Regions from separate parts of the Paenibacillus sp. FSL L8-0502 genome, predicted to be linked through region 2. Evidence: riboswitches for the same ligand, from Rfam matches in the RefSeq annotation. Region 2 holds a riboswitch; the other holds the start of a gene.
The links. Region 2 has a riboswitch for S-adenosylmethionine ahead of NSQ57_RS20005 (ATP-binding cassette domain-containing protein). Riboswitches for the same ligand answer to the same signal wherever they lie in the genome.
Positions count from the first base shown of each region.

Region 1: it holds a riboswitch for S-adenosylmethionine, as region 2 does, so the genes downstream of both, metA (homoserine O-succinyltransferase) here and NSQ57_RS20005 (ATP-binding cassette domain-containing protein) in region 2, are expected to answer to the same signal.

Region 1 covers NZ_CP151958.1:1,690,744-1,700,177, forward strand. Annotated here, with positions in the region: gene NSQ57_RS07525 (hypothetical protein) at 1-174, shown strand, start outside; gene NSQ57_RS07530 (cob(I)yrinic acid a,c-diamide adenosyltransferase) at 193-756, shown strand; partial or broken gene NSQ57_RS07535 (RluA family pseudouridine synthase) at 777-1,715, shown strand; gene NSQ57_RS07540 (arsenate reductase family protein) at 1,743-2,099, shown strand; gene NSQ57_RS07545 (5'-3' exonuclease H3TH domain-containing protein) at 2,181-3,077, shown strand; gene NSQ57_RS07550 (ROK family protein) at 3,299-4,177, shown strand; gene NSQ57_RS07555 (HRDC domain-containing protein) at 4,344-5,351, shown strand; gene corA (magnesium/cobalt transporter CorA) at 5,512-6,447, opposite strand; SAM riboswitch class I at 7,000-7,125, shown strand; gene metA (homoserine O-succinyltransferase) at 7,244-8,161, shown strand; gene NSQ57_RS07570 (PLP-dependent transferase) at 8,287-9,434, shown strand, end outside.
Region 2 covers NZ_CP151958.1:4,572,035-4,581,468, forward strand. Annotated here, with positions in the region: gene NSQ57_RS19955 (hypothetical protein) at 77-442, opposite strand; gene NSQ57_RS19960 (hypothetical protein) at 704-904, shown strand; gene NSQ57_RS19965 (iron-sulfur cluster assembly accessory protein) at 1,054-1,413, opposite strand; gene mqnE (aminofutalosine synthase MqnE) at 1,785-2,891, shown strand; gene NSQ57_RS19975 (NAD(P)/FAD-dependent oxidoreductase) at 3,096-4,163, shown strand; gene NSQ57_RS19980 (YuzB family protein) at 4,248-4,505, opposite strand; gene NSQ57_RS19985 (NifU family protein) at 4,593-4,838, shown strand; gene NSQ57_RS19990 (SDR family oxidoreductase) at 4,930-5,694, opposite strand; gene NSQ57_RS19995 (MetQ/NlpA family ABC transporter substrate-binding protein) at 5,837-6,679, opposite strand; gene NSQ57_RS20000 (methionine ABC transporter permease) at 6,754-7,422, opposite strand; gene NSQ57_RS20005 (ATP-binding cassette domain-containing protein) at 7,419-8,441, opposite strand; SAM riboswitch class I at 8,578-8,717, opposite strand; gene NSQ57_RS20010 (Cthe_2314 family HEPN domain-containing protein) at 8,843-9,434, opposite strand, start outside.

The sequences.
Region 1 (9,434 bases), 2.9 Mb from region 2:
GAGGAAGAAGGAACAGATGTGAGCAAGGAAACTCATTTGTTCGGAATTCCGGTGGAGCAGATGAAGATGTTTAAGGAGCTAAAATATAACTCCAAAACATTATTTGCTACCGTTCCGCCTCGTACAAGCAATAAGGAAGAAGCCATCAAGGTGCTGAAAGCACTTACGGAATGATAAAGGGGATGAAATGGAATGGGAATCTATACTAGAACAGGTGATGAAGGACAAACTTCTGTGATCGGCGGTCGAGTGTCCAAAGATGATGATCGTGTGGAAGCGTACGGAACAATTGACGAGCTGAACAGCTTTGTAGGACAAGCGATCAGCTTTGCCGAAGGGGAAGAGTTTGCGGATATTCGGACTCAATTGGAAGAAATACAGCAGGAGCTGTTTGATTGTGGTTCGGATTTGGCATTTGTTAAAATCAGTGAAAGCAAATATAAGGTGAAGGACGAGCTGGCAGAGCGTCTGGAAGGTTGGATTGATGCATGTCAGGAGGAAAATCCGAAGGTGGAGCGTTTTATTATACCAGGTGGTAACACATTATCCTCAACGCTTCATGTTTGCCGTACGGTTTGCCGACGCGCAGAACGCCGTGCGGTTACACTAGGTAAACATACGGACATCAATCCGGCGGTACGTCGGTATTTGAACCGCCTTTCTGATTATTTCTTTGCCGTCGCTCGCACAGCGAATGTCCGTCAGGGCGTACCCGATGTCGAATATGTGCGCAGCAAAAAAGTGTTCCGCAAATAAGGAGGCAACCGGGAATTTGTATGAGCTTGTACTATGAACCTATCGTATATACGATCCCTCCGGAGGAGGAGGGCATGCTGTTGAAGACTATTTTACAAAAACGTATGAACATTTCTCGAAAGTTAATATCCAAACTCAAGCTGACCGAGCAAGGTATTATGCTGAACGGGACACGTGTGTACATTAGCGTAAAGGTGAAATCCGGGGATCGAGTAGAAATTCGCATGGAGCGCGAGCGTTCTGATGATATTTTACCGGAACCCATTCCTTTTGAGATATTGTTTGAGGATGAACATCTGTTAGTGGTGAATAAGGCGGCGGGCATGATTGTCCATCCGACTCATGGTCATTACACAGGAACACTGGCTAACGGGGTTGTGCATTATTGGCAGACCAAGGGGGAGCTGTTCCGATTTCGTCCTGTTCATCGTCTTGATCAGGAGACGACGGGGGTGCTGGTTGTAGCCAAAAATCCATATGTACACCAGCATATTTCTGAACAGATGATTGCGGGAACGGTGGATAAGCGCTATACGGCTCTGGTGCATGGGCGCCCTGAGCTACAGGAAGGTAAGGTAGACGGACCGATTGACCGCAACCCGGATGATCCGCATTTACGTATGGTGACTCCGGATGGTTATCCTGCCCTTACGCTGTATAAGCTGGAGGAAGTGTGGAACGGGGGAAGTCGCATCGGACTAAAGTTGGAATCCGGGCGTACGCACCAAATTCGAGTGCATATGACTTATATCGGTTGTCCGTTGATCGGAGATAAAATGTACCGGATTACACCTGATGATGCTGCGCAACGTGAGCGATATGATCAGCTTGATGCCAGGATGCCTCGACAAGCCTTGCATGCCTCAGAGCTGTCCTTGGTGCATCCTGTGACCGGGGAGCGAATGACGTTTTGCGCTCCTCTACCGGATGATATGGCTGAAATGCAGGAGCTTTTAAGAGAAAACCAAATGGAGGTTAATCTAGCGATGAGCCAACTGAAAGTATATCAGTATTCTAAATGCAGTACCTGCCGTAATGCAGTGAAATGGCTGCAAAACAAGGGGCATGAGACGGAACTGATTCCTATTTTTGAACAGCCGCCCGGCCCGGAGGAATTGGAAGAATTGATTCGCAAAAGCGGGCTGGAGCTGAAAAAGTTTTTCAATACGAGCGGTGAGGTGTACAAAGAGTTAAAGCTGAAAGATAAGCTGGGAGACATGAGCCGTGAAGAGCAAATTTCGCTTTTATCCTCAAATGGAAGATTAATCAAACGCCCGATTGTAACCGACGGTAACAAAGTAACGGTAGGGTTCAAAGAGGAAACATTTGAGGGCACATGGTGAGCTCAATAACGCCCAATTCACCCCCACGATATGTTATACTGTGGGGGTTAAATATTATGATGAATGGGAGCAATACAATCTGTGACACAACGCAATGAACAATCCGTAATGCTGGTTGACGGCATGGCCCTGCTATTTCGCGCTTATTATGCAACCGCCGCAAACGGTTATATCCGTCGTACAAAAGCTGGGGTGCCAACGAACGCCATATATGGTTTTATTCGATATTTTTGGGATGCAGTCCAAACGTTTAATCCTACACATGTTATTTGTTGCTGGGATATGGGCGGAACGACATTCCGTGGGGAACATTTTGCTGCGTATAAGGGAAATCGAGCCGACGCACCAGATGATTTGATTCCCCAATTTACATTGATTCGTGAAGTGACGGACAGCCTCGGCATTCCCAACATTGGAGCGGAAGGCTTTGAAGCCGATGATTGTATCGGTACGCTTGCACGCCATTATTCGCAAAATGAGGACATGGATGTAATGATTCTCTCGGGAGATCATGATTTACTTCAATTAGTGGATGATCGGACACGGGTCATTATTATGAAAAAGGGCCACGGCAATTATATGGTATACACCCCGGAGACCCTGCTGACTGAAAAAGGGCTTAAGCCACGCCAAGTGGTGGACCTTAAAGGCCTGATGGGGGATGCAAGCGATAATTATCCAGGAGTACGAGGTATTGGTGAGAAAACGGCACTCAAGCTGGTGCAGGAATACGACTCTATTGAGGGCATTCTGGAGAATCTGGATCAATTAACACCATCGGTCCGCAAAAAAATTGAGAGTGATTTGGATATGCTGCATCTTTCACGCAAACTCGCTGAAATTCACTGTGGTGTACCTGTAGCATGTGCTTTGGATAGTTGTCTGCTGACGTTGGATCACGTGCAAATTGTAGACAAGTTTGAGCAGCTTGAAATGAAAAGCTTGTGTACATTGATGGGTGTCGCAACCGGATCATAATGAAGCTATTAGGCCTGGTACGACAATTTAAATAAAGTAAGTTATATAGGGATGCTGAGGCGGGATGCGTCAGTGTCCTTATTTGTATACGTTATGTTAACGGAGTTATATCGTCTTGTGAAGGATTATATACAATTGCGATTAGGGGATTGACCTCAGGTACATTTCAGGTGAATATAGTGGAGAGAGAACCGGATTATCGAAAGGGGACAACAGCAACTATGACAGTATTGGGAGCAATTGAGGCAGGCGGTACCAAATTTGTATGTGGAATTGGCAACGAACGTGGAGAGGTACTGGAACGAGCGAGCTTTCCAACAACCACACCAGCAGAAACAATGGAGAATGTCATCGCATTTTTTGAAGGCAAGGGCATTGAAGCATTGGGCGTAGGATCGTTCGGGCCGATTGATCCTATCGAAGGTAGTGATACATATGGTTATATTACAACAACGCCAAAGCCACATTGGGGAAATTACAATCTGATTGGTAAACTGAAAGAGCATTTTGATGTGCCTATGGGGTTTGATACGGATGTGAATGGAGCAGCACTTGGTGAGTCTATTTGGGGTGCCGCCAAAGGATTGGACAACTGTCTGTATATCACGATAGGCACAGGCATCGGGGCAGGTGCTTTGGTTGGTGGAAAGCTGATACATGGATTATCTCACCCGGAAATGGGGCATATTCTGGTACGTCGTCACCCAGAAGATACTTACGAGGGGACATGTCCTTATCACGGAGATTGTTTGGAGGGTCTGGCAGCAGGTCCTGCGCTCGAAAAAAGATGGAAGGTTAAAGGACATGAGCTTTCTGTCGATCACCCGGCCTGGGAAATGGAAGCGTACTATCTGGCACAGGCTTTAATGAGCTATGTATTAATCCTGTCCCCGCAAAAAATTATTATGGGCGGGGGAGTAATGAAGCAAGACCAATTGTTCCCGCTCATTCGTACCAAACTACAAAAACTTTTGAACGGATACGTGCAGCATTCGAGTCTGACAACAGGTATTGAGCAATATATCGTATCTCCAGGATTGGGTGATAATGCTGGATTGTGCGGTGCTCTGGCATTGGCAAAGGAAAAACTGAATCATTAGAATTTAGGGTTGACGGCACTCCAAGGTACGGTTATTATATAGGCAACAGTATAGTACGGCTCAAAAAGGGAAGCACCTTTCTTGCGAATACGCAGGATAGGTGCTTTTTTTTGCGTTTTTGTGTTGTGCGGGACTGTCTTTCAACGATATGAGGGAGGAAGAAATCATGGAGATAGTATTTTTAAATCGCTTGTCCAAACGGAATGAACAGGGCTATGAGGACTTTGCTCAGGTATGGATTGGGCAGCATGAAGGGGAATGGAGTGCAGGCTGGAGCACACACCATGTCCCGGATGAAAGTATAGACGACCTTTGGTATGAGGGAAGCTTGTGGCAGGAATTACTGCATGTATACCGTCATGAGCTGGCGCTCAAAATGGCTGAGGGCTACAGGCCCCTAATCCATGGTGTATTTCATGAGCAAGAAGGATCATCAGGACGAGGACAAACGCTGCAAAAGCTGTATTGCTACAGTGATTTGTTTCCACGTGATGAAGTGTATGAGCAATTGACGATGTGGAGACGGCAAAAAGCAGCAACGGAACGAAAAGCACCTTATTTTATCGCTACGAATCGATTGCTTCGACTCATTAGCGTTTATCTTCCCCATACCGAAGAAGAACTGTTGGAGCTGCCTGGTATGGGTCAGGGTAAGGTGTCGCAATATGGGACGGAGCTATTGGCTATTACGACACAAAATGACCGCACCACGCCATTTCCGTTGAACTGGGTAACAGAGACGCTGGAAGAAGAAGTTTTTTTGTCATGGTTATACAAGCAAAAAGAGAACCAGTACAGGCAGGAGCTGAACAAATTCAGCTTAACTAGAACGATTATTGAAGGCATTTCGGACGGTCTTTCACTGGAGCATATCGGAATGAAGACAGGTTTGCATCGTAGAGAGATGATTGAAGCTGTGGAGCATTTGGATAGAGATGGTATTGATATGGACAAGCTGATCCACAAGGAATTGGTGAATGTATCTGAGGCGGAGCAGGCAGCTATCTGGTCTGCTTATGAAGAGTTGGGGGATACGTTGCTCAAGCCCGTCATGCTGAAAGTGTATGGGGAAGAAAAGGCAACCGAAACAGGACTGGATCAGATTTATGAGCGTCTGCGTCTGATCCGTATACGGTTTCGTCATCAGCAGGTACCCGGCCGACATGTTGGATAACATAGAACTAGTTGGATAAAGCTGGGTATTAAAGTATATTCAGGGTCCAACATACTAAAAAGCAGCAGCCAGTTCCTCACAGGACACGGCTGCTGCTTTTTATGACCAAGCTTGAAAATAGAAAAAAGTATCCAATTTGATACTTTTTCCCCTTTTATTTTTAAACCCAGTCTTTCTTACGGAAAATACAGAACATACTGACGCCTAATGCCACCATAATACCAATGACGACAAAATAGCCATAACGTGTATGAAGCTCAGGCATATTATCGAAGTTCATCCCATATATTCCGGTAATGACCGTCAATGGCATAAATACGGTCGTAATTGCTGTAAACACACGCATAATTTCATTGGCACGGTTGGCGATACTGGATTGATAAGCTTCTCGAAGGTTACCCATCAAGTCGCGGTAAGTTTCGAAAGTCTCCGAAATTTTCACAGCATTTTCATAAATGTCGCTAAAATATTTTTGCAATTGATCGTCGATGAGCCGCAAATCCCGCTTGTTCAGGGTATTGATGACTTCTTTTTGCGGGCCCAACACTTTTTTCAGCCACAGAATCTCACTGCGTAAGCCGATGATTTCGTTCAAATGCGACTTTTTCGTATGCATTAGAATATCTTCTTCCAGCTTTTCAATGCGGACCTCAATCCGGTCACCAACCAGAAAATAGTTGTCAACAATTAAGTCGACCAACAGATACATAAAACGGTCAGGCTGGCTGACTTCTTGCTCCCACAGCATAGGCTTGAGGGTACGAAGCTCATTGATTTTCTGCTTGGTCACCGTAATGATAAAATGGCGGCCGAGAAAAATGTTCAAAGCTCGCAAAAATATTTCTTCATCATCAAAACGAATGCTATTTACAACGATAAAATAATGGCTTTCATAAATTTCAATCTTCGGACGCTGTTCTTCTTCACTCAAACAGTCTTCTACTGCAAGATCATGCATGGAAAATAAAGGCTGGAGCACTGCCAAATCATCGACATCGGCATCAATCCAATAAAAACCTTCTGCCGGTGCAGTAAGCGCCATTTCAATTTCTTCGACAGGGGTAAAAACCCCGTTGTTGACCAAACGGATTTTCATATACGTCACTCCTTATGCTCCGCCGTAACGGAAATACGTTTACCTTAAGCATAAGGAATGGACTCAGTTAGCCAGTTAGCCGGTGCGGGTAAGCGTGCACTCTCATCAAAAGCCGGAGGCTTTTGGAGCATGCAGAGCCTGGCGTCCCGTCTTTCGGCAAGCTGAAGTCATTCCTATGCTGTTGTTCAGGGATCGCCGCCTATTCGGACTCGGGTCGCCTTCCATTCCGGATTCACCTCTCAAATGTTCTTTTTTTAGATTGCCACAGTATCGCAGGAAACACTCAAGTCTGCACTACTGCTCCATATTTTTGCCTAATAGCACTTGTATAGTATAACGCTCGGCCTACGGCCTTTCAAGCGCAAAATCATGGGCAAAATCAACAGTAGTTGCAAGAGCTTCAGCGATAGGAGGGATATGATTTAACCTATGGAAAAGGTAGACAAAATGTGAATGCAGGTTACAAATTTGCAAGTCCCATCTTGACGAAGCCCAACCGATGCATTAAAGTGAACAACAAGAACTTTGTGAACCCAAAATGAATATAGCGAAATCTTATCAAGAGCAGGTGGAGGGACTAGCCCGATGATACCCGGCAACCGGCGATTTTAATCGCACGGTGCTAATTCTTGCAGGACGCGCGCTTTGTACAAAGCGCGTTGCCCTGACAGATGAGAGAGGCGCATATGGATACAAATATGACCTTTCTCTAACCAGAGAAAGGTCTTTTTATTATATGCCCGGCATCTCAACAAGACGATTTTCGCAAAACTTACCTAACAAGGAGTGAGTTTACATGCCGATTAAAATCCCAGACACATTACCTGCTAAGGAAGTGCTGGAGGGCGAAAATATTTTCGTAATGGATGAAAGCTTGGCTTATCATCAGGATATTCGTCCGTTGCGTATCGCCATTTTGAATTTAATGCCTACAAAGGAAACGACGGAAACCCAACTGTTGCGCCTGGTCGGCAATACGCCGTTGCAAGTGGATGTCACGCTGGTGCACATGAAGTCTCATGTATCCAAAAATACATCGCAAGAATATTTGAACATGTTCTATAAAACGTTCGACGAGATCAAGAACAGTCGTTTTGACGGCATGGTCATTACAGGAGCCCCGGTTGAACAGCTTGAGTTTGAGGATGTGAACTACTGGGAGGAAATCCGGCAAATCTTTGAATGGACGAAAACGAATGTAACTTCGACCATGCATATCTGTTGGGCCTCACAGGCAGGCTTATACCATCATTTCGATGTCCCTAAATATGGGCTCGACTACAAATGCTTCGGTGTATTTCCACACACCGTGATAAAACCTAAAGTAAAATTGTTACGCGGCTTTGATGAACTGTTTTATGCCCCTCACTCCAGACATACGGAGGTTCGTCGGGAAGATATTGATCATATCGCCGAATTAGAAGTTTTATCCGAATCCGAGGAAGCTGGGGTGTACCTCGTAGCCACGCTTGACGGTAAACAAATTTTTGTAACTGGGCATTCTGAATATGACCCGCTTTCACTGAAATGGGAATACGACCGCGATGTAGCCAAAGGAATGGATATTGAAGTCCCAAAAAATTATTTTCCTAATGATGATCCTGAGCGCACCCCCCCCTCAATTTGGCGGGCGCACGCCAATTTATTATTCTCGAATTGGCTGAACTATTATGTATACCAAGAAACACCTTATGATATCGGGCCCCAGATTTAAAAAAGGAGCATGTAGTTTACCTTTGTAGAGTATCACCTTGCAGTAGCGCAGCAGTATAGTCTTTGACATCCATTTTTGCAGGATTGGTTATAGCACCCACTATGGAAGTTAACAGGAGGATTCATATGAGTGAGAAACAGTGGAAAATCGAAAGTAGATTGGCACAAATCGGTTCAGTAGAAGAGCCAGTAACCGGGGCTGTTAATTACCCGATTTACCAATCTACGGCGTTCCGCCATCCCCGTCTGGGTCAAAGCACAGGATTTGATTACATTCGGACGATCAATCCCACGCGAAAGGTACTGGAAGAGGCTTCTGCTGCACTTGAATCGGGTGATGCAGGCTTTGCATGCAGCTCAGGTATGGCGGCGCTGCAAACGGTATTTGCATTGTTTGGACAGGGAGATCATCTCATAGTATCGCTGGATCTGTATGGCGGGACGTATCGTTTGCTGGAGCGTATTTTGTCTAAATTTGGTGTGACAGCCAGTTATGTGGATACGAACGATCTTGAAGCGCTCGAACAGTCATGTCGACCGAATACCAAAGCTGTATTCATAGAAACGCCTACAAATCCGTTAATGATGATTACTGATATTCGAGCGGTGGCTAAATGGGCATCACAACATCAGTTGCTTACCATTGTAGATAATACGCTGCTAACGCCATATTTCCAGCGGCCATTGGAACTGGGCGCGGATATTGTGGTACATAGCGCAACCAAATATTTGGGCGGACACAACGATGTGCTGGCAGGGTTGATCGTAACCAAAGGCAAAGAGCTATCAGCTGAAATTGCATTCCTGCACAATTCCATAGGGGCAGTGCTTTCCCCAAGCGATTGCTACCAGTTAATGAAGGGCATGAAGACGTTAGCGCTGCGTATGGACCGACACGAGCATAATGCAACAGTGCTGTCTAACTATTTACTGACGCATCCGGCTGTGGCGGAAGTATTTTATCCAGCTCTAGAAGGCCATCCAGGTCGTGAGATTCAAAATAAACAATCCAGCGGAAATACGGGTATCTTTTCCTTTAAAGTAAAGGATGCTCGTTATGTGGAACCTTTGCTTCGTCACATTAAGCTCATTGCGTTTGCGGAAAGTCTCGGCGGTGTGGAATCGTTAATGACCTATCCCGCTGTGCAGACACATGCGGACATACCAGCAGAAATTCGGGATGCAGTCGGGGTAGATGACAGGCTGTTGCGTTTCTCCGTAGGCATTGAGCATACAGACGACCTAATTGAAGATTTACGTTCGGCGTTGGAAGC
Region 2 (9,434 bases):
CTCTCGTGTTCTTAGTCTTAAGTGCCAACTCCGTGGAGGAAGGTTACAAATCAGCTAGTTTCTCAACAGAAATATATCATCCTTTATTTTTTACGAGGTTAAGTTCAATATGACTTCGACCATGTAGCCATAGCAGTTCGTCCAGTAAAAACGTCAATCCATCCTTACTACGCAAACGCTCGATCAGTTCTGTAACGACTTCCATAATCCCACGCTGTACATTCTTCGCTAGTTGGAGGCCCCCACTTTCCCCATCCACATAAAGATGTGGATGGTCCGGTTGTTCTACCTTTCTTACATGTCGCAGACACAGTATCCCATGTTCAAGATAAAAGAAATAACTACGATCATACAGAACTCCCTCAAATAATTCATACATATGAGGATCATCATCAAGTCCATATGTCATGGTAGCCATTTTTAAACTAACTGGATTGCTCATATATTCTTTCACTCCCTCAGAATTCAAATTGTAAGTTCCTATACTGAAATTCTAGTGAAGTAAAACTCTAATTAAAATAATGTGAATTTTTTATTTGATAAGTCCTGAATGTTTGTATGCAATACTGTAATTTATGTATAAGAAGTCGTTCATTAAATACATTCGCAATATGGTATATATACCAAGTTAACTTCTATTTTGTTAATGAGGTACTTATACTATATGTTTTGAATTCTTATAATCAAATTGGAGAGTGATACAATGAATTTTATAAAATCTATTTATACAAAACAAAACGTAAATAGCTCAGTACTCTTTTTTGCATTTTTAGTTTTATATAGTGTTTTTTCTAAGATTGAAATTAAACCCGTAGCTCTTTTGCTTTTTACAGTTGCATTTGCCTTTTTTAATGCCCTGAGTAAATTTGTCCAATCCACACGTAGTGATAATGATCCTAAGTAAGTAATCTCTACATATTAAAAAAGACCTCCAGGACGAATATAGTACGTGACTATACCGTTCTGGAGGTCTTGATTTACATTTTCGAATTGTTAACACCCCATCATGCAGGTTTGCAGACAATTCATTTCATTGTACCCTTTTAAACTACCTTAACAAGGCTCTTCGTTCGGTTTCCCGGCATCCGTAGCCGTACGGAAGCTTGAACCACAGCCGCATGTAGCTACAGCATTCGGGTTATGAATCGTGAAGCCGCCTGACATTCCAGACTCTTCAAAGTCGATTTCCAGACCGTCCAGGTAGCGGATGCTTTCCTTTTCCACTACAATCTTCATATCCTGTACGTTCATATATATATCCTGATCCGTCTCGTTGTCGTCAAAGCCCATTGCATACGAGAATCCGGTGCAACCACCTGGCGTAACACCCAGACGTAAAAACATATTCGGCGTTTCCTGCTGCTCCAGCATATCCTTCAAACGCTCAGCAGCGGAATCGGTGATGTTAATCATAGCTCCATCCTCCTCTTTTACTTCATGTTCTCCTTCAGTATACTCCACTATTTGCAGGTGCTCAAGTCATGGAATGTCCTTCCCTTACAGGCTTCAAGACCTGTTTTTCTATTCGTTTGTATTGAACACCGGTGGTGTGAGGTTTATAATAGGTGAAGAGTGTGTAAAAGAAACTGTCGGAAATTTGTCATTTCAAAGGCGATATTTTGAGATATTCATCATTGTAGCCTGGCATTGTAACATTTTTCACATATCGTATATCCGCGCTGCCGGATTTTACCGACGGAACGGGACATCCTGTGCGCATCAAGCGCTTGTGCCGCTGATTTGGCGGACAGCCTCGCACAGAGCAACTTGAAGGAGGAATAGGCATGTCCACATTAGTTACACCTTTTACAGACCGCAGAATGGCGGAAATTGTAGAAAAGGTACAGAACGGGATTCGTTTGAACCTCGAAGATGGTATATATTTGTATGAAACTGACGATATCCTCACACTGGGTCAGTTGGCTAACGAAGCTAATTTACGCAAGAACGGAAAAAAGGTTTATTTTATCGAAAACATGAGCCTGTACTTCACCAATGTATGCGAAGCGCGCTGCGCGTTCTGCAATTTCCGCAAGGATCAGGGGGAGGACGGCTCTTATACGTTGTCCGGGCAGGAAATGATTGATTATGTAGAGCAACACATCCATCCGGGGGTAAGAGAATTTCATATCGTCGGTGGTCATAATAATCATGTGCCTTTCCAATACTATGTAGACTCATTGAAGGCGCTGAATGAAAAATATCCCCACGTTACACTGAAAGCCTACACAGCAGCGGAAATTGACTTTTTCACACGCATAAGCGGCTTGAGTATTAAAGAAGTGCTTGAGGAGCTGCAAAAGGCTGGACTTCAATCCCTGACTGGTGGTGGCGCAGAAATCTTGTCCGACGAATATCGCAAGAAGATGCGTGTTACCAAAGCCAACGTGGACCGCTATCTCGAAGTACATCGCACGGCCCACAATCTCGGCATGAAAACTCATACGACTATGCTGTACGGTTCGGTCGAATCGTATCAGGATCGTATTGAACATATGCTGCAAATTCGCGAATTGCAGGACGAAACGAACGGATTTATGGTATTTATTCCACTGTCCATGCAGCCGAAAAGCAAAAACGCCAACATTATGCGTCGTAACTCCGCTTACGAAGATCTCAAAACCATTGCGATCAGCCGCCTGATGCTGGACAATATCGACCATGTCAAAGCTTACTTCATTAATATTGGCCCGCAATTGACGCAGGTCGCTCTCACCTTTGGCGCATCAGACGTCCATGGCACGATTGTGCGCGAGCAGATCAGCCATGCCGCAGGTGCGTTGACCCCTGCCGGATTGACCCGTAAAGAGCTGATCTGGCTGGTCAAAGGTGCAGGACGCATACCTGTAGAACGAGACACCTTCTATAACGAAATTGAAGTTTTCGAATAAATGTAATATCGGATTCAGATTTCCCGCGAGCATATCATCCCCATTACTCACATCATGCAGCATCATGCTGCCCCGGAATACGCTGGTCTGTCTGCCACAGGCAGGCCCGATTCTCGGGTTTTATAACAACAAAAACTTGTGTTAGATCGACGAGACACCAGACCATTTGCCGGGGACACGGTAGCGAAAGGAAGGCGGATTTTGATGAAAAATTTCGTTATTCTGGGGGGCGGCTATGGCGGCCTTACCATTGCCAAAGAATTGCTGGATAAACACATTCCCGACGATGTTCAAGTTATTTTAGTGGATCGAATGCCCTTTCAGGGCTTGAAAACAGAGTACTATGCCCTCGCAGCAGGTACGGTTTCTGATTTTGATTTGCGGGTGCATTTTCCAGATGAGCAACGTCTTATTCGCAAATACGGAGAGGTCACCTCGATGGATCTGGAGAATAAAATGGTCCATTTTCAAGACGGTGAACCCTTGCCCTATGATCAGCTTGTCATTGCGTTGGGTTGTACCGACCGCTTTCACAATACACCGGGGGCTGAAGAACACAGCTGTACGATCCAGTCGTTTAACCATACCCGCCAAACCTATCTGCGCTTGAACGAAATCAAGCCATATGGACATGTCCATATTGTAGGCGGCGGTCTTAGCGGTGTTGAGATTGCAGCGGAGTTACGTGAAAGCCGCACGGATTTGAATATTACCATTATGGATCGGGGCGAGCGGGTGCTGTCAGCATTCCCGCAACGTTTGTCTGCCTATGTACATGCTTGGTTCAAGGAGCATCAGGTTAATGCCCTGAACCATGTTGCGGTTTCTCGTATTGAGCCGGGGGCTATTTATAACCGTGACGAGCAAATTGTAACGGATGCAGTGGTATGGACGGCCGGAATTCAGCCAGTAAAAATCGTGCAGGATTTAGCTGTCCCTAAAGACCCTCAGGGTCGTATCGTGCTCAACGATTACTACCAAATACCAGATCATCCAGAGGTATATGTGGTCGGAGACTGTGCGAGCCTTCCCTACTCTCCAAGCGCTCAGGCAGCAGAGGTGCAAGGGGAACAAATCGCACATATTGTACGTGATCTATGGAAAGGTCAAACGCCTCACCCGCATCCTTTAAAGCTGCGCGGTACATTAGGCGCACTTGGCAAGAAGGCCGGGTTCGGCTATGGCTTTATGGGCAGCACTTCATTGCGCGGCCGTGTACCACGCCTGCTTAAAAGCGGTGTGCTCTGGAAGTCCAAACGCCATTTTGGCTGATCATGCTAAACAAACAAAGAAGACCCGCTCCCAAAGCAGGTCTTCTTTGTATATTGCGTGTATGGGCTAACAGAGCATTATATTTCAATCCAAGTCTAGGTTATCCCATGCTTCAGCTTCCTTAATTTTGTTCATAATCACTTCGTACAGAAGCTCTGCTGAATCTGCGGATACAATCTCACCATTGACCATCGCATAGGGTTCCGCGTTACACTGACCGCAATTGCTTAGGCAGCCGTATTCAATCACATCATAATCTGGATTCTGTTCCAGCTTGGACATGATTTCATCAGTGCCCCAATGCATATTACTGGTGCAAAACTCAATAATAGGTCTTAACATTTTTTCACCTGCTTTGGATGACGGGCATTTTAATTTGGCCCGCTTTGTAATATAATAATAAAGGTATAGGAAAGGAGTTGAATTCTAATGAGCGAAACACAAAGCGTTCAAATGTATGATGAAGTAGCAGATGTACTGGATAAGCTCCGTCCGTTCCTGCAACGCGATGGCGGCGACGTTGAGCTGGTTGACGTAGAAGACGGCATCGTTAAGCTGAAGCTGGTAGGCGCTTGCGGCAGTTGCCCAAGTTCCACAATCACGCTGAAAGCAGGGATTGAACGCGCTCTTCTCGAAGAAGTCGACGGCGTCCAAGAAGTGGTACAAGTATTCTAATGCTTGATGCATAAGATCATGAGAGTCTTGACTTCGGTAACGAAGCTCAAGACTCTTTTTTGTGTTACAGCGTCTGAGGGATCACTCAAGCTTATATGGTTGGCCGAATGGGGTCCAATCCTCCCGATACATCCATAATATTGCCTGTTATAAAATCCGAATGCTCCTCACACAAATAGGCGATCACTCGCGCAATGTCCTCTCCGCTCCCCGGACGCCCACGCGGTGTCTCTTTATCCTGCATGCCGATGACATCGGCAATTGACATTTCCTTATTTGCTCCTCGAATATCCCCTGGACAGATCATATTGACCGTGATGCCATAAGGAGCCTCCTCCACAGCCAGTGACTTCGTAAAAGACACCAGCCCCACCTTGGCGGCTGCGTAGACGGCGCGATGCGGCCAAGCCCTCGCTTCTCCAGCATGACCAAAGCCAAAATGAATAATACGTCCCCATTGCTGGCTACGCATGTGAGGCAATACCAAATGATCCAGCAACATGGTACCGACCAGATTCCCTTGTATCATGGTATGAATCTCAGCTACACTGTAATCCGCAAACAGACGGCGTTCCCGGATGAACGGTCCAGCATTGTTCACCATAATATCGACTCCGCCTAGCCGATCCTGGACTTCACCAATCAGCCTCGTGATATCTTTCTGAACAGTGATATCCCCTTGTAAAGACAGGCAGCGTACTCCCTTAGACTCAATCACCCGCTTAAGCGCTTCGGCTTCTGCTTGGCTATGCACATAATTCAGCGCAATATTACAGCCTTCATTCGCCAGACGCAGAGCGGTCGTTTTACCTAAACCTTTGGCACTACCCGTTATGAATGCGACTTTATCTCTCAACAATTTTCCTCCTGTTCACAGAGAACGGTCACCCCCAAGTATAAAATATTTAAGCTTCCCCTACAACTCTATCCAAAAGAAACCCCAGTCCTCTTGTTCAAGAGAATCTGGGGTTTGCGTGCAATGTGTTCTCGTTCCCTACTTAAAATGCCGGGATAATTGCGCCTTGGTATTTATCTTCAATGAATTTTTTAGTTTCTGGAGATTGCAAAGCTTTAAGCAGCTTCTGAATCGCTTCAGAATCTTTATTATCAGGACGAGCTACCAGAACGTTAGCATATGGAGAATCTTTATCTTCCAGTGCCAGTGCATCCTTCGTCGGGTTCAGCTTAGCTTCCAGAGCGTAGTTCGTGTTGATCAACGCAATGTCCACTTCAGGCAACTGACGTGGCAGCATAGCCGCTTCCAGCTCCTTGAATTTCAGGTTTTTCTTATTTTCAGTAATATCTTTTACGGTAGCTTCAATGTTGCTTGCGTCTTTCAGCTTGATCAGACCTTGTTTTTCCAACAACAACAATGCACGGCCTCCGTTTGTTGCATCGTTCGGAATGGCTACCGTTGCGCCATCTGGGAGTTCATCAAGCTTTTTATATTTTTGGGAGTAGATGCCGAAAGGCTCCAGGTGAACCGCGCCCACAGAAACCAAATTCATTTTGCGCTCTTTGTTCATAACATTCAAGTAAGGTACATGTTGATAGAAGTTAGCATCCAACTGCTTGTCAAACAATTGAACGTTCGGCTGTACATAGTCGTTAAACTGAACGACTTGAAGACGAACCCCTTCCTTTTCCAACTGAGGTTTGATTGCTTCCAAAATTTCCGCATGCGGCACAGGAGAAGCTCCAACTTTCAGCTCCACTTCACGTGGTGATCCGCCTGTATTTTCGGCCGCATTGTTTGTATCCGATGTTGTGCTCTTTGTGCCGCAAGCAGCCAGCACCGCAATTAATGTCAAGCTTAATACAGCCAATACCCATTTCTTCATGTTATTACCCCTCCAATAATTTGTAATATTCAGGAGCAGACGTCCTGATCAATAAGGATATCTATATGTTTTCCCTATTTTCGAGTATAATGCCGCACGAGACGGTCTCCCGCCATTTGCAGCAATTGAACCAATACGACCATCAGCACGACCGCAACGATCATTACAGCCGTTTCATAACGATAATAGCCGTAGTTGATAGCCAGTGTACCCAGTCCACCGCCCCCGATCATCCCGGACATTGCCGTGTAGGATACGAGTGTAACGACGGTAATGGTTAATGCGGCTAGCAGTCCCGGAAGTGCCTCACGTAACAGCACACGCCGGATAATTTGTCCTGTCGAGGCCCCCATTGCTTGTGCGGCTTCAATGACACCCTTGTCCACTTCACGCAGAGACGTTTCGACAAGACGTGCGAAGAATGGGGCAGCCCCGATAACCAATGGTGGGATGGTTCCCAACACCCCGGTCGAGGTACCTACCAGCGATCGTGTAAAAGGAATAAGTGCAACGATCAAAATGATAAATGGCACGGAACGTAAAATGTTAACGATGAATGATAATACAATGTATATCACCTTCATCAGAGTCAACGAGGAGCGGCTCGCCAGAAACAATAATATGCCGAGCGGCAAACCAATAATGAGGGTGAACAATGCGGATGCACCGAGCATCTGAAGGGTTTCCAGCGTAGAATTCCCTAGCTCTTCCCAACTCACTTGTGAAAAATCAAGTTCGCTCATTGTCCGATCACCTCCACATCAAGTCCTTGCCCAGACACTTCGCGCAGCGTATGCTCTATATCCTCATGATTCCCTTCAAAACGAACGATTAGCTGACCATAGGGTACATTTTTAATCGTAGATATGGTTCCCTGCAAGATCGCAAAATCCACCCCAGTGCTTCGAGCCGTACGCGACAGAATCGCATCATATGTTTTGCTGCCCAAGAAGGAGATACGTACCACCTGCGCCGACTCGCCCTCACCTGCTGCCGCAATCGCTGCTTGCAACTCCTCGGGATGTTCTGACTCCCGCTGGATAAAGTCCTTGGTTACCTGGTGCTGCGGCTTCAAAAATACTTCCGCCACCGGACCTTGCTCCACGATGTCGCCCTGATGAATGACGCCAACTTTATCACAAATGCTTTGAATGACATGCATTTCATGTGTAATCAACACGATGGTTAAATTAAAACGCTGATTAATATCCAGCAGCAATTTCAGGATAGACCCCGTCGTCTGCGGATCAAGCGCCGAAGTCGCTTCGTCACACAGCAATACATGAGGATCACTAGCCAGCGCCCGTGCAATTCCTACCCGTTGCTTCTGTCCACCTGAGAGCTGTGACGGATATTTTCCACTGTGTTCTTCGAGACCCACCAATTCCAGCAGTTCACGAACCTTCTGGTCCAACTTCTGCTTGGGCGTGTTTACCAGCCGCAACGGAAATGCAATATTGTCATATACCGTCGCCGAAGACAACAAATTAAAATGCTGAAAAATCATTCCGATTTTTCGGCGCTGCATTTGTAACTGGGATTGACTCACAGTAGTGAGGTTTACCCCGTCTACCCATACTTCACCTGAAGTAGGGCGTTCCAATAAATTAATACAGCGGATCAATGTACTTTTCCCTGCCCCGGAGTGACCAATCACTCCGAATATTTCTCCACGCTGTATAGAAAGATTCAACCCAGACAGCGCATTAACGCGTCGGTTGCCTTTGCCATAATGCTTGGTTAACTGCTTAAGCTCTATCAACGTGCTGCGACCCCCTTCACTTCTTCCTTACCCTTTTTACCAGTTGTCATCTCTCAGGATTGTATAAAATCGCTATTTATTTATACAAAAAAGAGCCCCTTTCACAGAATGAAAAGGGCCCCACCTTGCGATCCTTTTCTCATCTGCCAAAATCGCTATAACTCTAGCGGTTTTGTAGGAATTAGCACCATCATGTTCCCTCCCAGTGTATTACACCGGGAAAGAACGGGTTGCCGGGCTTCATCGGGCCAGTCCCTCCACCTCTCTGGATAAGAAAAATATGTTAAACTCCAGCTTTAGCTGTCCGTTAAGTTTATATAAAAAAACATAATTCAAGCATTTTTCTGAAACTAGGTTTCAGTATAGATAGTTTACATTGCTTTGTCAAAGGATATTTTCTATCATATTTTTGGGCGTACTGCCCGGTTCTCCCATTGTTTCGCAGTATAAGTAAAGGCGATTGACAACGACCGACACACCATTTCCAAGCCCTGCTGCAAATCTTCCAAATGGTGATCGAGGTCCTCCAATTGGATTTTTCCATACAAAGCTCGGTGTCGTTGCCAGAGATCATCCTGCATTTCCGTATTCATATAGTGTATCTCCGTATTCCGCCGCTTACGCAGCCGATTGATGGCATCGTTGTATGTATCCTTGATATCATTTAAATTATCGGTCAATACAGGATGCATTTTGAGATACTTGAGTTGCCGCAACACGGTAAAATACGAATAATGCGCCTTATACTGCCCTGTTTTTAAATCATACAGATCATTCAGCCAGTTGCCCAGCTTATCCAAAATGGAAAATACCCTCACAAACCCATCCTTATAAAAGAAAACATACAATGCATAGTCGGATTTTTCATCCTCACTCATATCTTCAGCATATCCGGCTTTCACTTTCATACGGAAAAAGGCGGCAGCATGATGGCTCTGCTCCAGTTCATCCAAGGATGACATTAGACCGCGTGTCAAAATATCCGCCTTCCGA